3 regions of the Roseixanthobacter finlandensis genome follow, and region 1 is predicted to be linked to each of the others. Evidence: riboswitches for the same ligand, from Rfam matches in the RefSeq annotation. Region 1 holds a riboswitch; each other region holds the start of a gene.
What was found. A riboswitch is a leader RNA that binds a small molecule or an ion and turns the genes downstream of it on or off. The one in region 1 is predicted to bind cobalamin.
Positions count from the first base shown of each region.

Region 2: linked by a shared signal. The riboswitch ahead of V5G24_RS21415 (energy-coupling factor ABC transporter permease) and the one ahead of V5G24_RS18930 (DUF1636 family protein) in region 1 are both predicted to bind cobalamin.
Region 3: linked by a shared signal. The riboswitch ahead of V5G24_RS00605 (TonB-dependent receptor plug domain-containing protein) and the one ahead of V5G24_RS18930 (DUF1636 family protein) in region 1 are both predicted to bind cobalamin.

Region 1 is NZ_CM195536.1:4,011,725-4,019,103, forward strand. Features, by position in the region: gene V5G24_RS18900 (flavin reductase family protein) at 1-608, shown strand, start outside; tRNA gene V5G24_RS18905 (tRNA-Ala) at 787-862, opposite strand; tRNA gene V5G24_RS18910 (tRNA-Ala) at 1,044-1,119, opposite strand; gene V5G24_RS18915 (TIGR02300 family protein) at 1,272-1,682, opposite strand; gene aroA (3-phosphoshikimate 1-carboxyvinyltransferase) at 1,874-3,247, shown strand; gene cmk ((d)CMP kinase) at 3,256-3,888, shown strand; cobalamin riboswitch at 4,133-4,366, shown strand; gene V5G24_RS18930 (DUF1636 family protein) at 4,386-4,931, shown strand; gene cobW (cobalamin biosynthesis protein CobW) at 4,928-5,983, shown strand; gene cobN (cobaltochelatase subunit CobN) at 6,004-7,379, shown strand, end outside.
Region 2 is NZ_CM195536.1:4,583,734-4,591,112, forward strand. Features, by position in the region: gene V5G24_RS21400 (PepSY-associated TM helix domain-containing protein) at 165-1,577, opposite strand; gene V5G24_RS21405 (TonB-dependent receptor) at 1,633-3,834, opposite strand; gene V5G24_RS21410 (DUF2946 family protein) at 3,966-4,364, opposite strand; gene V5G24_RS21415 (energy-coupling factor ABC transporter permease) at 4,480-5,157, opposite strand; cobalamin riboswitch at 5,192-5,419, opposite strand; gene V5G24_RS21420 (hemin uptake protein HemP) at 5,668-5,853, opposite strand; gene V5G24_RS21425 (copper chaperone PCu(A)C) at 6,004-6,570, opposite strand; gene V5G24_RS21430 (hypothetical protein) at 6,652-7,071, opposite strand; gene V5G24_RS21435 (TonB-dependent receptor) at 7,183-7,379, opposite strand, start outside.
Region 3 is NZ_CM195536.1:95,273-102,651, forward strand. Features, by position in the region: gene V5G24_RS00580 (SDR family oxidoreductase) at 1-160, shown strand, start outside; gene V5G24_RS00585 (hypothetical protein) at 238-360, opposite strand; gene V5G24_RS00590 (MarR family winged helix-turn-helix transcriptional regulator) at 473-994, opposite strand; gene V5G24_RS00595 (MATE family efflux transporter) at 1,122-2,531, shown strand; gene panE (2-dehydropantoate 2-reductase) at 2,595-3,515, shown strand; cobalamin riboswitch at 3,586-3,794, shown strand; gene V5G24_RS00605 (TonB-dependent receptor plug domain-containing protein) at 3,902-5,905, shown strand; gene V5G24_RS00610 (ABC transporter substrate-binding protein) at 5,916-6,761, shown strand; gene V5G24_RS00615 (FecCD family ABC transporter permease) at 6,758-7,379, shown strand, end outside.

The DNA.
Region 1 (7,379 bases):
ATTTCTATACGCCCGCCGAGGGCCACGGCCTGCCGCACGATCCGCTGAATGCCATCGTCGGGCCGCGCCCGATCGGCTGGATTTCATCGCGTTCGGCCGAAGGCGTGCTCAATCTCGCGCCCTACAGCTTCTTCAACGCGTTCAATTATCGCCCCCCGATCATCGGTTTTTCCAGCGTGGGCTGGAAGCACAGCGTCGCCAATATCGCGGCGACCGGCATGTTCGCCTGGAACCTCACCACCCGCCCGCTGGCCGAGGCGATGAACGAAACCAGCGCCGCCGTGCCGGCCGGCGTGGACGAATTCGCCCTCGCCGGCCTGACCCCGGCGCCGAGCCGGAATATCGACGTGCCGCGCGTGGCGCAGAGCCCGGTCTCGTTCGAATGCCGGCTGACCCAGCTGATCCAGCTGCGCAGCGCGGCGGGCGATGACATCCAATCCTGGCTGGTGCTGGGCGAGGTGGTGGGCGTGCATATCGCCCGCGCCCTGCTGAAGGACGGCATCTACCAGACCGCCGAAGCCCATCCGGTGCTGCGGGCCGGCGGGCCGAGCGGCTATGTGGAGGTGACGCCCGAGGCGGTGTTCCACATGTGGCGGCCGGAAAGCTGACGCGCGGCGGCGGGCGCCGAGCGTCCGCCCCAGCCACATGCCGGATGCGGCGCGAGATCCTGCGGCGAGAGAAATCTGTGGGCGGGCATTTCAGGCGCAGGGGCGCACGGGCGCAGTGCGCCCGTTTCCGGCCGTCGCAGGGGCGTTCACGCACGCCGCGATGTCAGGAGAAGAGATTTGGTGGAGCCAGGCGGAATCGAACCGCCGACCTCTTGAATGCCATTCAAGCGCTCTCCCAACTGAGCTATGACCCCACCGGGCCGCGGGCTTCGCGCTGCCACCTCGCCGCGGGCAAACCGCCCAATTCGAAGCGCTGGCGCGTCGGGAACTCCCGCGACGCTTCCCGGGGAAAAATCGCCCCCGGGCACGAGCGGGCCTTGAGGCGGCCCGCGATCCTTATAGCCTTATCTCTTTTCAGAGCCGGCGGAAACGAAATGGTGGAGCCAGACGGAATCGAACCGACGACCTCTTCAATGCCATTGAAGCGCTCTCCCAACTGAGCTATGGCCCCACCGGATCGCGAGGTGCGCGCAGGCGGTCATTTAAATGACATGGGATGTCAACTAAAAAACCAGTTGCGCGTCGGGAATGCCCCGCGACGGATGCCAGGGGGAATCGCGCCCCCCAGCGAGAGCGGCCTTTAAGCACAGGCCGCCGACCGTATCAAGCCTCTTCGTCGTCCTCGAGGCCCTCGCCGATCAAATCGGAGACGTCGTCCCCTTCGTCCTCGTCTTCCTCGAGGAAGGTGTCGTCGTCCGCGTCCGCGACGAGGTCGTCATCGACGTCCACATCCACGTCCACCTCGTCCACCGGCACCTTCGCGCCGACGGCTTCCTCATCCGCCTCTTCAAGGCTGATGACCTCGACGTCGGCGACCTCCTCGTCCGCGTCGGCGACCACCGGCACGGCGGCGGCACGGGCCGCTTCGCCGCGGCTGCGGACCACCGGCTCGAAATAGGAGCGCGGGTAGGATTCGCCGGTGAAGGGAGACACCACCGGGTCCTTGTTCAAATCGTAAAACTTGCGCCCTGTAACAGGACAGATGCGCTTGGTGCCGAGTTCTGGCTTCGCCACGGCAAAGATCCTAGGGGGCTGTCAAAAGGAGGGTGCTCCATTGGCGAAACCCCATGCCCCTGTCAAGCACCGAATCCGAATACGTCGCGTGGCCAGCGTGCACGCGCTTGTGTTAGACGGCATGCAATCCATCCTGGAACGGCAGCCGGCGGGACTTTGCGAGGCTCCGCGCGCCGAAAATGGGAGCAGTCATGTCCAGCGCCGTCGCTCAATCTTCTTCCCATGGTGATGGGGAAAATGCCGTTCCCGGCGCAAGCCGGCCCTCCCCGGCCCTCGCCGGAACGGTGCGCGTGCCGGGCGACAAGTCGGTTTCGCACCGTGCGCTGATGTTCGGCGCCCTGGCGCGCGGGGAAACCCGCATCACCGGCCTGCTGGAGGGCGAGGACGTGCTGAACACCGCCAAGGCCTGCATCCAGCTGGGCGCGCAGGTGGAGCGGCTCGGCGCGGGCGAATGGCGCGTGGTCGGCGTTGGCGCGGGGAATCTGAAGAGCCCCGAGGCGCCGCTCGATTTCGGCAATTCCGGCACCGGCGCGCGGTTGATGATGGGCGTGGTGGCGGGAAACCCCATCGTCGCCACCTTCGACGGCGACGCCAGCCTGCGCCGCCGGCCCATGAAGCGGGTGCTGGATCCGCTCCTCGCCATGGGCGTGGTGGTGGAAGAGGAAGCGCCCGGCGGCCGCCTGCCGCTGCGCCTGAAGGGCCTCACCGAACTCAAAGCCTTCACGTATGAAACCCCGGTGCCCTCGGCGCAGGTGAAATCCGCCGTGCTGCTCGCGGGCCTTGCCGCCAGCGGCGACACGGTGGTGGTGGAGCGCGAATCCACCCGCGACCATACCGAGCGCATGCTGACCCATTTCGGCGCCGACGTGCGGGTCGAGCCGCACGGCGCCCACGGCCGCCGCATCACCCTCGCCGGCCGGCCGGACCTGAAGGGCGCGCCGGTGGCGGTGCCGTCCGATCCGTCTTCCGCCGCCTTCCCGCTGGTGGCGGCGCTGATCGTGCCGGGCTCGGACATCATCCTGAAGGACGTGATGATGAACCCGCTGCGCACCGGCCTCATCACCACGCTGAAGGAGATGGGCGCCTCCATCGAGACGCTGTCTGAGCGCACCGAGGGCGGCGAGGCCGTGGCGGATCTGCGCGTGCGCCATTCCGTGCTGACCGGCGTCGACGTGCCGCCCGAGCGCGCGCCTTCCATGATCGACGAATATCCGGTGCTCGCCGTGGCGGCGGCGTTCGTGCACGGCACCACCCGCATGCGCGGCCTCAACGAATTGCGGGTAAAGGAAAGCGACCGCCTCGCCGCCGTGGCCGACGGGCTGGCCGCCTGCGGCGTGCCCCATGAGATCATCGGCGACGATCTGCTGGTCACCGGCCTCGGACCCGATGGCGTGACCGGCGGCGGACCGGTGGCGACCCATATGGACCACCGCATCGCCATGGCCTTCCTGGTGATGGGCTTCGCGGCCCGCGAGGGGGTGCGCGTGGACGACATGCGCTTCATCGCCACCTCCTTCCCCACCTTCGTGCCCATGATGGGCGGCCTCGGCGCGGTGCTGGCATGAGCGACGGCCTGATCATCGCCATCGACGGGCCGGCCGCGTCCGGCAAGGGCACCCTCGGCCGCAGGATCGCGGCGACCCTCGGCCTGCCCCATCTCGATACCGGCCTGCTCTATCGGGCGGTGGCCGCGCGCTGCCTCGCCGACGGCACGCTCGACGACGAGATGGCCAGCGCGGACGCGGCCCGCACGCTGGATCTGCGTTCGCTCGACCCGGAAAAGCTGCGCACCGGCGCGCTCGGCGAAGCGGCGTCCGTGGTCGCCGCCCGCCCGGTGGTGCGCGGGGCCTTGCTGGATTTGCAGCGGCGCTTCGCCGAGCAGCCCGGCGGCGCGGTGCTGGACGGGCGCGACATCGGCACGGTGATCTGTCCCCATGCGCCGGTGAAGCTGTTCGTGACCGCCTCGGCGGACGTGCGCGCCACGCGGCGGCATCGCGAATTGCTGGAGCGCACGTGCGACATCGCGTTCGAGGATGTGCTGGCCGACATCCACAAGCGCGACGCCCGCGATTCGCACCGCGCCACCGCCCCCCTGGCGATGGCGCCCGACGCGGTGCTGCTGGACACCACCCATCTCGGCATCGACGAGGTGCTGGCCGCCGCTTTGGCGATCATCGCCGCCAAGACCGCGGCGGCGGGCGCCTGAGGCGAATCGACGTTCAACCGAATGCTCGGCGCTCGCCCTCCCCCCTTGCGGGGGAAGGGTGGGGAGGGGGGTCCGGCCCGCCAGCATGACCTTCGCCCGGACAGCGGGGAGACACCCCCACCCTGCCCTCCCCAGCAAGGGGGGAGGGAGAAAGCCGCCGCGCCCCCTGGTGCTGGGTCTCGATTGCCCCCGGCCCGGCCGGGGCACCACGCGCCGCTTCATTGACTTCGCGCCGGAGCGGTTCTTAAGTGTCGGCGTCGATGGTCCCGGTTCGGGCGGCTTGCCGCTTCCGCCGGGTGAAAAGGGAATGCGGTCGCGCCCGGGTGTTCCGGTGCGATAGCCGCAGCTGCCCCCGCAACTGTAGGCGGTGAGTTCCGGCCGAAAAGCCACTGGAAGACGGGCCTTGCGCCCGCTCCGGGAAGGCGGCCGCGAACGGCGATCCGCGAGCCAGGAGACCTGCCACCGACAGGAATGCGCGCCGGGCGGGGTGCCCTGGCATGGCGATTCTTTCTGTGGCGCGCGGTTGCGGGCCGCGCGCACCCATGGAAAGCGGCGTGGAGCGACCTTCCAACGACGATGCGCCTTTCGCGGCGGGCGACACGACGCCGCGCACCCCCGCGCCCGCCGACGGGCCGGCGCGCGATGCCCTGCGGGTCGCCAGCGTTCCGGCCGTGACCCTGTTCGTGTGCACCACCTGCAAGCTCGCCGGCGCGGACACGGACGCGCCACCCGCCGGCGCCGCCCTGGCGCGGCAGGCCCAGGATGCCTTTGCGCAGACCTCCGACGCCGCCATCGCCGTGAAGGAGGTGCGCTGCCTCTCCAATTGCAAGCGCGCGCTCTCCGCCGCCTTGGTGCGCACCGGCGGCTGGTCCTACGTGTTCGGCGATCTCACCCCCGATAGCGCCGCCGACCTTTTGACCGGCGCCGCGCTGTTCGCGACCTCCACCGACGGCATCCTGCCCTGGCGCGGACGCCCCGACAGCCTCAAGCGCGGCATGATTGCCCGCATCCCTCCCATGAACTTCTCCGAGGACCAGCGATGACCTCTCTCGCCCGCATCCCCTGCACCATCGTCACCGGCTTCCTCGGCGCGGGGAAGACCACTTTGATCCGCCACATCCTGGAAAATGCCCAGGGCAAGCGCCTCGCGGTGATCGTCAACGAATTCGGCGACGTGGGCATCGACGGCGAGATTTTGAAGGGCTGCGGCATCGAGAGCTGCCCGGAGGACAATATCGTCGAGCTGGCCAATGGCTGCCTGTGCTGCACGGTGGCGGACGATTTCGTGCCGGCGCTGGACCTGATCTTGTCCCGCACCCCGCGCGTGGACCACATTTTGATCGAGACTTCCGGCCTTGCCCTGCCCAAGCCCCTGGTGCAGGCGTTCCAATGGCCGGCGATCAAGAGCCGCGTCACCGTGGACGGCGTGGTGGCGGTGGTGGACGGCCCGGCGCTCGCCGCCGGCCGCGTCGCGGACGATCTGGCGGCGCTTGCCGCCCAGCGCGCGGCCGACGACACTCTCGACCATGACGACCCGGTGGAAGAGGTGTTCGAGGACCAGATCGCCTGCGCCGACCTGATCATCCTCTCCAAGTCGGACCTGCTGGATGCGGCCGGCGCGGACATCGCCGATGCCCGCATCGCGCAGGCCCTGCCGCGTGCCGTGAAGGTGGTGCGCTCGGCCGGCGGCAAGGTGGATGCGGCGATCCTGCTTGGCCTCGGCGTCGGCACAGAGGATGAAATCGACGCCCGCCGCACCCATCATGACGACGAGCTGGACCACGACCACGACGATTTCGACAGCTTCATCGTGCGCCTGCCCGACATCGCCGATCCCGCCGCCCTCGCCGCCCGCGTGGCGCGGGCCGCCGAAACGCCGGACGTGCTGCGGGTGAAGGGCTTCGCCCATGTGGCCGGCAAGCCCTTGCGCCTGCTGGTGCAGGGCGTGGGCACGCGGATTTCCCACCAGTTCGATCGGCCCTGGCGGGCGGACGAGCCGCGCTCCGGTGCGCTGGTGGTGATCGGGCTGAAGGGCTTCGACCGCGCGGCGGTGGAGCGCGCCCTGCTGGCCGAGGAACCGGCGCTTTCCGCCTGAGGCTGGGATAAGCTTTCTCCATGCATCTGCTCGCGAGCACATCCGCCACCATCGAGGACCTGGCCGAGCCCATCGACCTGCGCCAGCCTCCCGGCGATGTGCTTGCCTTGTCCTTCACCGACAGCGACCTGCTGGCGCTCGCCGCAGCGTGGCGGCAAAGACGCGACCGCCTGCCGAGCCTGCGGCTCGCGCGGCTGAAGGATCTGCGCCACCCCATGTCGGTGGATCTGTGGATCGACAAGGCGGCGCGGCACGCCAAGGTGATCTTGGTGCGCCAATTGGGCGGGCTCGACTGGTGGCGCTATGGCGCCGAGCGGCTCGCGGAGCTGGCCCGCACGCGCGGCATCGCCCTCGCGCTGCTGCCGGGCGAGGACCAGGACGACCCGCGCCTCGCCGCCCTCTCCACCGTGCCAGCCGCGGAACTGGCCGCATGGCTCGGCTATTTCCACCAAGGCGGGCCGGACAATATGGCGGCGTTGCTGGAGCGGGTGGCGCGCGTGGTGCGGGGCGAGGACGGCACCGCCATCGCCGGGCAGAAGCCCGTGCCGCCCGCGAGCTTCTATCTGCCGGGGCTGGGGGCGGTGGATTTGGCGGACGTGGTGGGCCGCGCCCCGCCTCCCCCTCAATCCCTCGCCCCGCTTCCCCCACCCCAGCCCTCCCCCGCAAGCGGGAGAGGGGGCGCGGTGGCGCTTGGGGAGGGTGAGCGCTCCCATCCCGACCTCGCCAATCCCCTCTCCCGCTTGCGGGGGAGGGTCAGGGAGGGGGAAGAGGGCTTCGACGTAGAACCGCAATCCGCCGGAAGCGGCGCGCAGGCTGAGGCATGGACGGGAACAGCTCCGCACGACCTCGCCCCGCTGCCCCCTCAAGGCCTTTCCCCGCTGTCCCCTCCCCAGCCCTCCCCCGCAAGCGGGAGAGGGGGCGCGGTGGCGCTTGGGGAAGGCGAACGCTCCCATCCCGACCTCGCCAATCCCCTCTCCCGCTTGCGGGGGAGGGTTAGGGAGGGGGAAGAGGACCGGGGGAGGGCCAGGGAGGGGGAAGAGGGCTTCGACGTAGAACCGCAATCCGCCGGAAGCGGCGCGCAGGCTGAGGCATGGACGGGAACAGCTCCGCACGACCTCGCCCCGCTGCCCCCTCAAGGCCTTTCCCCGCTGCCCCCTCCCCAGCCCTCCCCCGCAAGCGGGAGAGGGGGCGCGGTGGCGCTTGGGGAGGGTGAGCGCTCCCATCCCGACCTCGCCAATCCCCTCTCCCGCTTGCGGGGGAGGGTCAGGGAGGGGGAAGAGGGCTTCGACGTAGAACCGCAATCCGCCGGGAGCGGCGCGCAGGCTGAGGCATGGACGGGAACAGCCCCGCACGACCTCGCACCTCCCCCTCACTCCCCCGCCCCGCCTCCCCCACC
Region 2 (7,379 bases), 570 kb from region 1:
ACACCTTCTGCGGGATCCGCGCGCCGGCGCTGCGATGCGCGGCGGCGCCCGTCCGCTTGTCACCCCGGCGGTTCGAGCGCCCGGCGAGGGGACCGGGCAGCCGAACGGCTCCAATCTGTATACTGTTTACAATTATCTCCGGCAAGGATGGATCCCGCGCGCCCTCAGGCCGCGCGCGGGAGCCGCAACGCCCGCACCGCCCCATCCAGGGCCAGGCACAGCAGCAGTGAGGCGCCGGCGAGGGGGAAGGGAATGGCCAGCGCGATGATCAACAGAACCAGCGTCCGCAAGGTGGGCGCCGCGAGCGCGCGCGGCGCGGCGAGCCGCCCGCTCGGCCTACGGCGCCACCACATGTAAGGGCCGCTGATCGACAGGAAGAGGATGCCAAGGCACGGGATCAGCATGACGATCTGGTTCAGGCGGCCGAAATAATTCCCCATGTGGAGTTGCACGCCCAGTTCCACCGCCTTGGCGGCGATGCCGTAGTCCGCGAAGCCGACGTCGTCGAGCACGCGTCCCGAATACTGGTCCACATAGAGCGTGCGCTGGCCTTCCGGCTGGTCGGGATAGCTGAAGACAATATAGGCCGCCGTGGGATTGCGCGGCAGGTTCAGCCGGTAGGGTCCGGTCATGCCATGCGCCGCCGCCACCTGCGCCACCGCGTCGACGCCGATCGCCTGCGATCCCGCCTGCGCCGCCGGAGCCATGGCCGCGCCAAGGTGCGCATGCGGATCCGACTGGGGGGCTGCCAATTGGGGAGCGTCCGACTGGGGAGCTGGGGCATTTTCCGTGGTCCAGGGGCCGGCGCCGTCGGTCGCCTGCTTGACGGTGGTGGAAATGATGCTCGCCCCATGCCCGCGATGGCTCGAAGAATAGCCGATGCCGGCGAAATCGGTGCCGCGCCGCAGCAGATCGCCCCAGACATTCGCCCAGGGCAGGCCGGTGAGGATGAGAAACATCACCAGCACCGCCGTCCAGAGGCCGATGGCCGCGTGCCATTCCTTCCAGAACGCGCGCCCGCCGAGGCGCCAGCGCGGCACGAAGACGCCCGCAATCCCCCTCCCCGTCCTCGGCCACCAGAGATAGAGGCCGGTGACGATGAGGATGAAGCCCCAGCAGGCCGCAAGCTCCACCATGGCGTCGCCGAACGTGCCGAGCATCAGCGAGCCGTGCGCGACATCAGCAAAGCCCACCAAGGTGCGCGTATAGACATAGGAGCCGAGGACGCGCGCGGTGCTGGGATCGACGAACACCCGGCGCGGCTCGCCCTGCTGCGGCGTCACGAACACCTCGACGCTGCGCCCCTCGCCCTTCGGCGTGTCGATGCGCGTGACCGTCCCGCCCGGATGGGCGGCAAGGGCGGCGGCGGCCATTTCGCTGAGCGGCACCGCGCCTTGCACCGCAGGGACAAACCGCAGGTTCGGATAGACGAAATCATTGATCTCGTCATTAAAGAGATAGATGGCGCCAGTCACGGCAAGGATCATCAGGAACGGAGCGCAAACGAGCCCCGCATAAAAATGCCAGCGCCAGACCGCGCGATAGAGGGCGGCGGCGGACCATCGAGCATCCCGCATGGAACATCTCCCACACCCGCCGCCCGGCGCCACATGGACGCCGGGCGGCCGGGGTTCAGAATTTCACCGCATAGGACAGTTCGAAGCTGCGCGGCGGCGCGATATAGACTTGGGTTGCACTATAGCCCGACCAATCGGCATAGAATTCGTTGGTCAAATTCTTGCCGCGCAGGCGCACGGTGCCCTTGCCCACCTCATAATCAAGCCAGGCATCGAACACGGTGCGGCCCTGCACCTCGATGGTGTTGGCGGTGTCGGTATAGAAGGAGCTGACATATTGCAGGGAGCCGCTCACCGTCAGCGGAATCCGCTCGAACCGGTAGCTGGTGAGGAACATATAGGTCAGCTCCGGCACGTTCGGCGGCCGGTTGCCGGCCAGATTGGCCGAGGCGCTGTAGAGCTGCGTGAATTCCGCATTGATGTAGGAGACATTGGCCATCACCTTCCAACGGTCGGTGAGCGCCACGGCGATTTCCGCCTCCGCACCGCGCGAGCGCTGCGAGCCACCCTGTACGGTCAGGGCGGGGTTGAGCGGATCGCGGGTCAGGATGTTGTACTGCTCGATCTCATAGATCGACGCCGTCGTGACCACACGATTGTCCCACATGGCGGATTTGATGCCGGCCTCGACCGAGTTTCCATAGGACAATTCGAATTGGGAATTGGCGAGATTGCTCAGCAGCAGGCTGGAGATCGGCACCGTCGCCTGATTATACTGCGCATAGAGCGCCGTCTCGGGCAGGATATTATAGACCGTGCCGACACGCCAGGACACGCTGTCGTACGTATTGTCGAAGGTTGAGAGCCCGTTTGTGTTCAGATTGAAGATCTGGCGATCCAGCTGGATGTTCTCATAGCGGATGCCGCCCACCACCAGCCATTTGTCGGTGATGTTCACCGCATCCTCGGTGAAGACGGCCGCGGTGCCGACCTGGCTGTCATAATCCTGGCGGGTCGGGAAATTCGCCGCCGTATCCGCCGGGAAATAGCCGCGCGCCGGGAAATAGGGGCTGACCGGCGTGGTGTTCCCGAAGCGGCGCTGGGAATAGAAGGTGGTGTCGATATATTCGACCCCCGCCGCGAACCGGTGCCGCATGCCCCAGAGCTGGCCGTCATACAGGGCGGCGACGCGGTCGGACCACACGTTCTGATCGTGCGAGATATACGTGGTGCTGCGGTTCAGGAGGCCGGTCGCGGCATTATAGGTGAAGTCCTCTGAGTTCGCCCACACCCGGCTCGCGGTATAATAATTGAAATCGTTGCGGATGGTCCAGTCGTCGTTCAATTCATAATCGGTGCGGTTGCGCACCCACCAGGCGGTGGAACTCATTTCGCCATTATAGACATTGTAATTCTTGTTGCGCAGCGCCTCGTCAATGACGAGACCGCCGGGCGCCGAGACGATATTGGACGGGGAAAGCGCGGCCGACCGCGCGATCAGCGGCGCCCCCTGATAGGGGGTCTCGTAATCATCGTGGAAATAATCCACCGAGGTTGTGTTGGTGAGGCGGTCCGTGAGCTTCACCGTGGCGCCGAGGGTGAAGGCGCCCTGGGTCGAGCCCGTGTCGTCGATATAGCCGTTCGACTGCGAATAGATCCCGCTCGCGCGCAGCGCCAGGTTCGGGTTGACCACCACATTGTAATCGGCGCCGACCCGGTAGGTGTCGAAACTGCCGATGCTGCCGATGGCCTGGCCGAAATTGCGCTCGAAGGACGGCTGCTTGGTCACGAGATTGATGGAGCCGGCGAGCGCGCCATTGCCGGAAACCACCGAGGCGGGGCCCTTGAGGATCTCCACCCGGTCGAAGCTGAAGCTGTCGTAATTGCGCGAGACCAGCAGCGGATCGGGCACCTGCATCCCGTCCACGGAATAGCCCACGGCGCCGCGCGAGAAGCCGCGCATGGAGGTGACGCCCGGCTCTCCCGGCAAATTGCCGGCCATCACGCCCGGCACCGTATTATAGACCTCGGTGAGGGTGTTGAGGCCGCGTTCCTGCATCTCCTGCTGGGTCACGATGTCGATCGCCGCGGGGGTCTCGAACGGGGTGAGCCCGACCAGGCTGCCGGTCTCGTTCGGGATCTTAAGCTTCTGGATCTGCGGCAGGAGCAGGGAGCCGGCTCCGCCGTCCTGCACCGTGATTTCGGGAAGCTCGACGGCGTTCTGGGCGAGGGCGTTCTGGGCGAGCGCTGGCGTGGTCGCGAGCAGGAGAGCGGCGCAAAGCCGCTTTCCGCCGCGCGGTGCGGGGGGCTGAATCATGGTTGCACTTCAACGAATTGGGTTGCGCGGAGGGCGATCAGCGCATCACGGATCGAAAGACGCGCAGCTCCTCGGCGCCTTCGCAGGAAGACGCGGGGGAAGCGGCGCGCACGGGATCCGCGGGCGGACGATTAGTCCGCGCCGGGCGGCCCTCTGGCCGTTCGTTGATTGCGGGGGTAGCTCGACCTTGCGCCGGGATCGGGGGGCGGCACCGGTCCGGGCGCAACCACGAAGCCGACCGCCGACACCTCAGCGGCGGGCGGCGGCGTGATGAGCAGGCCGCCCAGCATGGGGCAGCTGCGGGTGCAGCAGTCGAAATGACCCGCCTGCGACGGATCGGGGGCCTCGTCAGGAGCGCCGTCGGGCGCACCCGAGGCGGAGCAGAAAATGCCTTGATGATCGGCCGAATCGGGCGCCGCCATCGCGCCCAGCGCGAACCCCGCCAGCACCATCTGCAAGACGAGCAGATAGGCGGCAAGAAGCGCGAAAGGCAGCTTCCAGGCCGGCGCGGAACGGCTCATGAGGCACATGGGGGCGACATCATGCCCCGGTTATAGGGCACGCGGCCCGCGCGTTCTCCCGGGAAGTACCGCTGCGGCAACATGTCCGTGGGCGAAGCCGCCCACGGACATCGAGAGATGCGCCTCAGACGGCTTCGTAAAGACGGCGCTCCAGCAGCATGGAGCCGCGCAGGCGGCTCAGCGCCTTGGCGGCGCCGAGCACCGCAAGGTCGGCCAAAGGCTCGATGATGATGACCAGCATGTAGGCGCCGCCGAAGGTGGAAATCGCCGCGACATTATCCGCCGCGAAGCCCTGGCCATACAGCGCCCAGAAGGCCACCCAGCCGACGATGCCCGCCTGATAGGTGGTGGAGAGCGCGAGCGCCTGGCGGTAGCGCAATTCCACATAAGGCGTGTTGGGCGCGATGATTTTCTGGGCCACGACCTGCAGGGCGAACAGCGGCACCAGCAGCGTCGTGACGTTCATGCCGAATTGCGGCAGGTCGAACGGTGCGAAGAAGATGCCCTGCACCAGCAGGCCGGCGGCAAGGCCGATGGCGGCCGGCGCCATGCCGAAGATCAGGAACAGGGTCGAGCCGAGGATCAGGTGAACCTCCGAGACCCCGACGGGATAATGCGGCAGCACCTCGAAGAAAGAGAACACGAGGGCGCTCGCGATCACGCTGCGCGACAGAAAGGAGAGGATGCCGCGCTCGCGGACAGCCTCATAGGCCAGCTTCACGGCATAGCCGCCGGCACCGGCTGCGGTGACGTAGCTGAGCCAGATTTTCCCACTATCCACGAGACCGGGTTCGATATGCATGACTGCTCCTCCGCCGTCTCACCCGACGGCCTGCGTTAGATCCGTGCGCCTGGCCGGTCTCCTGACTCGCGGGTCGCTGCATGCCTTCCGTCTTCCCGAAGCTCACCTTGAGGGGATCGCTTCAGTGACATCGTGGAAGGCCGCTCGCCGCTCACAGTCGCGGGGGCGGTCGGGGCTCAGGGCGTCATCGGCCCCTCCCCCGTTCCCATTTCACCTCCGGCATGTGCGTCATGCCGGAAGAACCATTCGCGCGTTCAGGAGCGGCCAACCTCCGCTTCATGTCAAGGTGGAGGCGCGGCCGGGCGCACGGATATGACGATTCTTTGTCGTGCGGAGGCGATGCAGGGGGGTACCGGCTGGCATTCAAGGCCCGCAGCCTTGCCCGGTGGGATCGTCCTGCAGTGATTGCGCCTCATGGACTTACGTTAGGGCAATTCATAAGGATCGCTGTTCTGTCGCGACCCGCCGCAGGACCCGCCGTGCGGTTGGGCGCGGCGCGCACGCGAGCGATTATTTGGTGAGGATCAGCTTGTTCTTGGAGGTCAGGGTGAGGGTATAGACCTGATCGCCATGAACGATGCGCACCGTGCGCACCGTGCGAAACAGATCGGCGCTGTCCAAGCCCCCGTCCACCATCGCGACGGTGCGCACCTGCATTTCGGGAGACGGCACGGGTCTCAGCTTGATGATGCCCATGGAAGGCGGCTCCTGTGCCGATATTCGGGCGAAGGGCAGGCGAAAAGCGCCGCGCCGCCCCGAGCGCACGGCCGAGGCCACCAACGCGAACCGCGAACGCGACAACGCCGCGTGCCGCCGGAGAGCTTGGCGCTTTTCACGACCGGCGGCTCACTTGCCGGACGGCATCTTCATATGGTCGTGCCCGCCATCGTCGCTGCCTTGGGCGGCGATGGATTCCACCTTGAACTGAACCGACACCGTGCCGGCCTTCTCGAAGGTCAGCGTGCCATTGACCATGGCGCCCTGCTTCAGGGGCTGCTTCAACCCCATGAGCATGAGGTGATAGGAGCCCGGCTTCAGCGCCACGGAGCCCTGCGCGGGAACGGCGATGCCGCCCGCCACCGGACGCATGGTCATCACCCCGTCCTTCATGGACATCTCGTGAATTTCCACCTTCTGCGCGACCTCGGCGGTGGCCGAGACGAGGCGGTCGGGCGTCGTGCCGCCGTTCTTCAGCACCAGATAGCCGGCACCGACGCTGGCGCCGGCGGGCGTCGCGCGGGTCCAGGGGTGATCGATCTCGATCGCGCCGGCCTTGAACTCGTGCGCCATCAGGGCCTGCGCGGAGAGGGTGAGCAGGAACATGGCGAAGGCCAGGGCCGCCAGGGCCTCTTCGAGATACATGCGGCGGCAGATGCGCGAGAACGCGCCGGGAAAACGGAGGGAATTCAACATGATTTAGCTCCACGATACGGCCTCCTCCAGGGGAGGACCGGATGTCACGATCGGCGGACATTTCCTGCGCGAAGGCAGGCGTCAGGCGATCGTGGGTGGAGCCCTGGCGCGGCTGGGGGACCGACGCTGGCCCGGCGCGGCGGAAACGTCCGCGCCGCGCATGAGGATCGATGCCGCATGGCGGACCGGCACGACAAACCCCTCCGCCGCCGGCGGCGGTGCGGCGGCCGGCCCGAACATGGGACAGCCCATGACGCAGCAGTCCAGCCCGTCATGATGGGAAGGGGTCCCGTCCCCGGTCTGGGACGCGTCCTCGGCCGGGGCACTGGAACAGAGGATGGCGAACGCATCCGGACCCTGGGCTGCCGACACCTGGGCTGCCACTTGGGCCGCCTGGGCGCCCGCGGCAAGCCCCACGGCCAGCATCTGGAGGACGAGCAGATAGGCCGCCGCGATGGCGGCCCAGGCTCTCCAGGATGTGCGCGGCTTGGCCAAGATCAAGATGTCTCGAAGGTTCGTCGGACCACAGTATGACATTGGCACGCCGACAACCGTAGACCAAAGTCGTGCGGCACGTCCTCGCAGGGACGCGCCGCTTAAGTTGGCGAAGACTCAGAAAGACACGGTCACCCGCGTATTGATGGAGCGGCCATAGCCGGCGACCGGATAGCCCCAGGCGGTCGAAGTGCCCATCATGCTGGAGACTTGGTAATTGACCAGGTTCGCGCCGCCGAGCGGCAGGTCGTACTGCGTATCGAGGATGTTATCGATGCCGAAATCGACCTTGAGCTGGCCCGCCGTATAGCTGG
Region 3 (7,379 bases), 1.4 Mb from region 1:
CGGCATCATCCAGGCGGACGGCTCTATGAAGCCGGAGCCGATGATCGACGCCAAACACGTGGCCGACGCGGTGCTCTACATGGCAAGCCTGCCCCTGAGCGCGAACGTGCAGACCATCACCGTGATGGCCACCAAGATGCCGTTCGTCGGGCGCGGCTGAGCCCAGACGCCTTCCGCCACGCTGGAACGTCCCCTTCTCCACGGGCGGGGAGGGGACGTGCCGCAGGCCGGCTCTTCCTATTCGCGGAAATCCGTATCGGCCGCGACGCGGGCAAGCTTGGTGCGGATGTTGCGATGGGCGTCGGGCCCGAGCGCGAGCCGCAGCGGCGGCTTTTCCGCATCCACCGCCTGGAGGATCACGGCGACGCTCCGGCTGGGAGCGTCCTCCTTAGAAGAACGCGCACGCCGCCGCATCAAATCACGTTGCCATGTCCGACGCGCCGACAAAACGCGAAAGCTGCCGGCGCGAATGTCAGACCGGCGCCTCGGTGCGGGAGAACGCCTCGGCGAATTCCGGTGAGGCGATGCGCTCCAGCGATGCGCGCAATGCCGCCGCCTCGGCGTGTCCGAACACCGCCTCGAATCGCGCCTGCGCCTGCGCCCACAGCGCCATGGAGGCATCGAGCTTTGCCTTGCCGAGCGGCGTCAGCACCACCCGGCGGCTGCGCTTGTCCTGTTCATCCGGCACGAGCGCCACGAGGCCGTCGCGCTCCAGCGGCTTGAGATTATGCCCGAGAGCCGAGCGGTCGAGCACCAGGGCGGCGGACAGCTCGCCCATGGTCGGCGTTCCGGCCCGCGCGATATGGATCAGCAGCGAGCGCTGGGTGCCCTTCAGGCCGCACGGCGCCAGGACCGAATCATACAGCTGCGACACGCGCCGCGTGGCCTTGCGTAAAGCCGTGCCGTTGCACCGCCCGGCGTTGGGATAAGCACCGGCGGGAGCGGCATCCGGCTCGCATCCTACCCCGGCCGACGAGTTCTTGCGCCCTGCCATGTCCCTGCTCCTCACGGGGCCGTCAATTGACGAATACTCGCATATGCCACTATTTTCAAATTTATGGGTATATGCCCGTAAATCAGGGCGACGCGCGGTCTCCGCCACCGGCGCATCGGAAAGCGACATGCTCGACACCTTGTCCAAGCCGACCCGCGCCGCGTCCCCCACGCCGGCCCCGATCACCGGGGCGGCGGCCCTGTCGTCCCGCACCCGCGCCTTGCTGGAAGCCCCGGTGGCCCCGCTGCTCGCGCGCCTTGCCTGGCCGAACATCCTGGTGATGCTCGCCCAATCGAGCACCGGCCTGATCGAAATGGCCTTCATCGCCCGTCTCGGCATCGATGCCCTCACCGGCATGGCGCTGGTGCTGCCGGTGCTGATCTTGATGCAGAACATGTCCCAGGGCGCCATGGGCGGCGGCATCTCCTCCGCCATCGCCCGCGCCCTCGGCGGCCAGCGGCGGGCCGAGGCGGACAGCCTCGTGCTGCATGCGCTGGTCATCAATATCGGCTTCGGCCTCACCTTCTCCGCTCTGGTCCTGCTGTTCGGCCGGCACCTGTTCGCCTTGCTCGGCGGCAGCGGTGCGTCGCTGGACGCCGCGATCACCTATTCGCGCATCCTGTTCGCGGGCATGGTGCTGCTTTGGGTGTTCAATGCGCTGGCGAGCATCATCCGCGGCACCGGCAACATGCTGGTGCCCGGCATCGTGATCTGCGCCGGCGCGGTGCTGCTGGCGCCGCTGTCCTGTGCGCTGATCCTGGGATTCGGCCCGATTCCCTCCTACGGCATCGCCGGCGGGGCGATCGCCATGCTGCTTTATTACGCGGTGGGCACCGCGATCCTGGCCTGGTACGTGGCGAGCGGGCGCAATGTGGCGCGCTTCGCCTGGACCCGCCTGCACCTGCCCTATGCCTGGAACATCCTGAAGGTGGGCGCGGTCGCGGCGGTGAATACCATCCAGATCAATGTGACCATCGCGGCCACCATGGGCCTGGTCGCCGCCCATGCGGGGCCGGGCGCGGTGGCCGGCTTCGCCACCGGCACCCGGCTCGAATATCTGCTGCCGCCGCTCGCTTTCGGGCTCGGCGCGCCGCTGGTGGCGCTGGTGGGCACCAATATCGGCGCCGGACAGAACCGGCGCGCGCTGCGGATCGCACTGATCGGCGGCGCCTTTGCCTTTGTGCTCACGGAAACGGTGGGCATTGCCGCCGCGATCTGGCCCGCCGCATGGCTGGGCCTGTTCGACGCGACGCCCGAGATGCTGGCGGTGGGCACCCTCTATCTGCGCACGGTCGGGCCGTTCTTCGGCTTCTTCGGGCTCGGCATGACGCTTTATTTCGCCTCCCAGGGCGCCGGCCGCCTCGGCTGGCCCCTCGTCGCCGGCCTGCTGCGCATGGCCATTGCCGTGGGCGGCGGCGCGCTCGCGCTTTCGGTCACGGGCTCGCTGCATTGGCTGTTCGCGGTCTATGCCTGCGGACTGTTGTCCTATGGGGCTGTGGTGGGCGTTTCGGTCGCCTCGGGTTCCTGGTTTCGCTAAAGGCGTTATCTTGACGGTTTCACCCTGATCGCGCCCCTTATGGGCGGTTCATCGGAGCACATGATGCGCATTCTCGTGGTTGGGGCCGGCGCGACCGGCGGCTATTTCGGCGGACGCCTTGCCCAGGCGGGGCGCGACGTGACCTTCCTCGTGCGTGCCAAGCGCGCCGAGCGCCTGCGCGCACGCGGCCTCCAGATCGTCAGCCCCACCGGCGATGCGACGCTTCACCCCTCCATCGTCACCGCGGATCAGATCGCGGGGCCCTATGATCTCGTGCTGCTGTCGGTGAAGGCGTTCGCCCTGGACGCAGCGCTCGCCGACGTCGCCCCGGCGATCGGCCCCGACACCATGATCCTGCCGGTGCTCAACGGCATGCGGCACATGGATCTGCTGGCCGCCCGCTTCGGGGCCGGGCGGCTGCTTGGCGGCGTCTGCAAAATCATGGGCCGCATCGACGAAGAGGGGCGCATCGTGCAGATGAGCCCGCTGCATCAACTGACCTATGGCGAAACCGACGGCACGCGCTCGGCGCGCATCCTCGCCCTCGACGGGGTGATGCAAGGCGTCGGATTCGACGCCCGCCTCTCGGACGCCATCCTGCTCGACATGTGGGAGAAATGGGTGTTCCTCGCGAGCCTCGGCGCCATCACCTGCCTGATGCGCGGCAGCATTGGCGAAGTGGCAGCGGCGGGCGGCAAGGCTATCGCGCTCGCCATCGTGGCCGAGTGCGCCGCGATCGCCCACGCGGCGGGATACGCCCCGCGCCCGGCGTTTCTCACCGAGACCCGGGCGCAGCTGACGGCGGATGGCTCGCCCATGACCTCGTCCTTGTATCGCGATCTCAACCAGGGCCATGCGGTGGAGGCCGACCAGATCATCGGCGATCTCATCGCCCGTGCCCGCGCCAGCGCAACGCCGACGCCGCTGCTGGAGGCAGTCGGTGTCGCGCTGAAACTGTACGAGAACCGGCGCGCGCAGGCCTGAGGAGGACCACCCGAAGGATGGATCACGCCGCTTGGCACCCCGTCCGGCTTGACGGTCCGATCGCCCTGCGTCTACCGTTACGACGACGGTTCCCCTTGGGGATCAAAAGGGAACGCGGTGAGTCGGCACCTGGCAGCGGGGGTTGGCGAAGCCGCGGCTGCCCCCGCAACTGTAAGCGGCGAGTCCATCGTCATCAGCCACTGGGCCCTGGGCCTGGGAAGGCGACGAGTTGGGCACTGACCCGCGAGCCAGGAGACCTGCCGTCAGCCGTGGTCACGCGCGTGCACATTGGGCGGGGTGTCCTGATGGTGGTTGTTCCCTGCGGCATCCTCGCCGCATGGAGGCCTCGTTCGCGGTGACGGACCACTCGTCCCGCTGAGGCCCAAATGCCGTCCGCCGTAATTTTTCCCGTTCGCCGCGCCGCGCGCGCCGCCCGCCGCCCCATGCTCGCCGCCCTGATTCTCTCCTCCGCCTCCTGCGCCGCCTACGCCCAGTCGGCGCCCCCCGCCGATGGCGCATCGCAATCCATCGACCTGCCCGAGGTGGTGGTGAGCGCGACAGGCATGCCGACGCCGGCGGACCAGGTGGCCTCCTCCGTCAGCGTCGTCACCGCCGAGGATATCGAGCGCCAGCAATTGCGCACCGTTCCCCAAGTGCTTCAGTCCCTTCCGGGGCTCAATGTGGTGCAGACCGGCGGGCCGGGCGGGCAGACCTCGGTGTTCATCCGCGGCACCAATTCCAACCATGTGAAGGTGCTGGTGGATGGCATCGACGCGGGCAATCCCTCGACCCCCAACGGCGCCTTCGATTTCGGCCAATTGCTCGCCACCGATCTTGCCCGCATCGAGGTGCTGCGCGGCCCCCAGAGCGGCCTCTACGGCTCGGACGCGATCGGCGGCGTGATCTCGATCACCACCAAGAAAGGCGAGGGCCCGGCGAAGGTGTTCGGCTTCGTGGAAGGCGGCGCGCTCGGCACCTTCAACCAGGCGGCGGGGCTGAGCGGCTCGACGGAGAAGGTGGGCTATTCCTTCAACGTCACCCATTTTTCCTCGACTGAAATCCCGGTGACTCCGCCCGGCATCGTGCCGCCGGGCTATCCGATCAATGCGAACGCCTACGACAACTGGACCTATTCGACCCGCCTCGATTTCCAGATGAGCGATGCGTTCGCGGTCAATTTCGTCGCCCGCTACATCGACAGCCGGCTCGCCTATACGCCGGATGTCTATCCGCCCCCGCTCTACGAGGGCCTTCCCGCCGCCGAGCGCTCCACCAGCCTCGCCAGCATGTTCTTCACCAAGGGCGAGGGCGTGTGGACCGCGCTCGACGGCGCGCTTAACACCACGTTCGGCGTCAGCGCCATGACCTCGTCCAACCCCACCACCGGGCCGAACACCTCGGTGAACGGCCAGTATGACGGCGACCGGCAGACCTATTATCTGCGCTCGAACCTCGCCTTCGCGCCGGGGCAGAACCTGCTGGTGGGCGTGGAGCGGCGCAACGAAGCGATGACCTCGTCCACCCAATATACCGACCTTTCCGCGAGCACCGGTGACACCGGCGCCTATGCGGAACTCCAGGGCAAGCTGGGGGATCGCTTCTTCGGCGCCGCCAACATCCGCTTCGACAGCGACGACACGTTCGGCGATCATTCCACCTATCGCCTTGCGCCCGGCTTCCTCATTCCCGAGACGGGAACCACGCTGAAAGGCAGCTACGGCACCGGCTTCAAGGCGCCCTCGCTGTACCAGCTCTATGCCCCCAATTACGGCAATGCGGAGCTGAAGCCGGAGGAGAGCACGGGCTATGACATCGGCTTCGAGCAGGAGGTGTTCGGCGGGCGGGTGACGTTCGGCGCCACCTATTTCCACAACGACATCACCAATCTCATCAGCTACGACCCGGTGACCTACCAGAACGTCAACATCTCCAGCGCCACGACCCAGGGCGCGGAAACCTTCGTCGCCTTCGCGGTGACTGACCGGCTGAAGCTGCGGGTGGACTACACCTATACCGAGGCCGTGGGCTACATGCCGCCCGACACCTCGTTCGGCGCCGCCTGCGCGCCGCTGACCGACACCTCCTGCACCCCGTTGCGGCGGCCGAACAACAAGGTCAGCGTCACCGCGGACTGGAACCCCACGGACGAGCTCAATCTCTCCGCCACGCTGATCTATGCTTCCGCCTGGTGGGATATCGTGCGCCTCACCAGCGATTATATCGACCAGCCGGGCTACACCGTGGTGAACGTGGCGGCGAATTACGCCCTGACAAAGCAGGCCACCCTGTTCGGGCGCATCGACAATCTGTTCGACCAGACCTACCAGAACCCGAACGGCTTCCTTGCCCCCGGTTTCGGGGCCTATGGCGGCCTCAAATTCACCTATTGAGGCGGACGGAATGAAACGCGCTGCGGGCCTGCTCGCTTTTCTGCTGCTCTGCGCGCCCGCCTTCGCGGGGGAGCAGAAGCCCGCGCGGATCGCGTCGCTCAATCTGTGCGCCGATGAACTGGTGCTGCGCCTCGCCGATCCGGACAAGGTCGCCTCGGTGACCTATCTGGCGCGCGACCCGCGCAGCTCCAATGTCGCCGATCTCGCAAAACGGGTCCCGGTGAACCGGGGCCTCGCCGAGGAAATCGTGCCGCTCGCGCCCGATCTCGTCATCGTCGGCGCCTTCACCACCCGCACCACCACCGCCATGCTGAAGCATCTCGGCGTCCCGATCCTGGAACTGGGCGTGCCGGCCAGCCTGGAAGAGGCCTATGCCCAGATCCGAACCGTCGCGGACCACATCGGCGAACCGGCGCGGGGGGAAGCGATGATCGCCGCCATGCAAAAGGATTTCGCCAGCCTGCCGCCGGTGCCCGCGCATCGCGCCTCCGCGATCGTGCTGCGGCCGAACGGCTTCACCGCCGGGCGCGGCTCCATCGTCGACGAAATCCTCGGGCGCGCCGGCTACGAGAATCTCGCCGCGCGGCTCTCCACCGACCGCCTCGGCCAGCTCAATCTGGAGGAGATCGTCGAGGCTCAGCCGGACCTGCTGGTGATCAACGGCGGCGCGGATGCCCCGCCCTCGCTGGCCGACGACCTCCTGCACCATCCCGCCCTCGCGCCGTTCGCGGCGCAGGGGCGCACGCTGTCCCTGCCCATCCGACTTTGGACCTGCGCGGGTCCCGAACTCGCGCAAGCGGCGCAGCGCCTCGCGGCCAATCGCCTGGCGGGCACGCGCATCGGCATGGCGCGATGACGGCGCGCGCGCATCCCGGCCACGCCGCGCTTGTGGCCGCCCTCGCCGTCCTGGTCCTGGCGCTGTTCGCGGCCTCGGCGGCGATCGGCTATTCGACCCTCGATATCTCCGCCGCCCTCGCCGACCTGATCGCCGGACGTGCAAGCCTGCCGGCGCTCGTGCTGTCGGAACTGCGGCTGCCGCGCGCCATCCTCGGCGCCACGGTGGGCTTCAGCCTCGGCATCACCGGCGCCGCGCTCCAGGGGCTCATGCGCAATCCCTTGGCCGACCCCGGCGTGGTCGGCGTATCGGGCGCGGCGGCGCTCGGCGCGGTGGTGGCGTTTTATTTCGGCCTGTCGGCCAGCTTCGCCCTCGCGCTTCCGCTCGGCGGCCTCATCGGCGCGGGCATCGCCACCGCCTTCCTGCTGATGCTGGCGCGCCGGGGGGTGGCCACGGCGACCCTGATCCTCGCCGGCGTCGCGCTCAACAGCCTGACCGGGGCCCTCACCGCGCTCGCCCTCAATCTCGCGCCCAGCCCCTATGCGGCGCTGGAAGTGGTGTTCTGGCTCATGGGCTCCTTGTCCGACCGCAGCCTTGTGCATGTGGCGCTGGCACTGCCCTTCATGATGGTGGGATGGG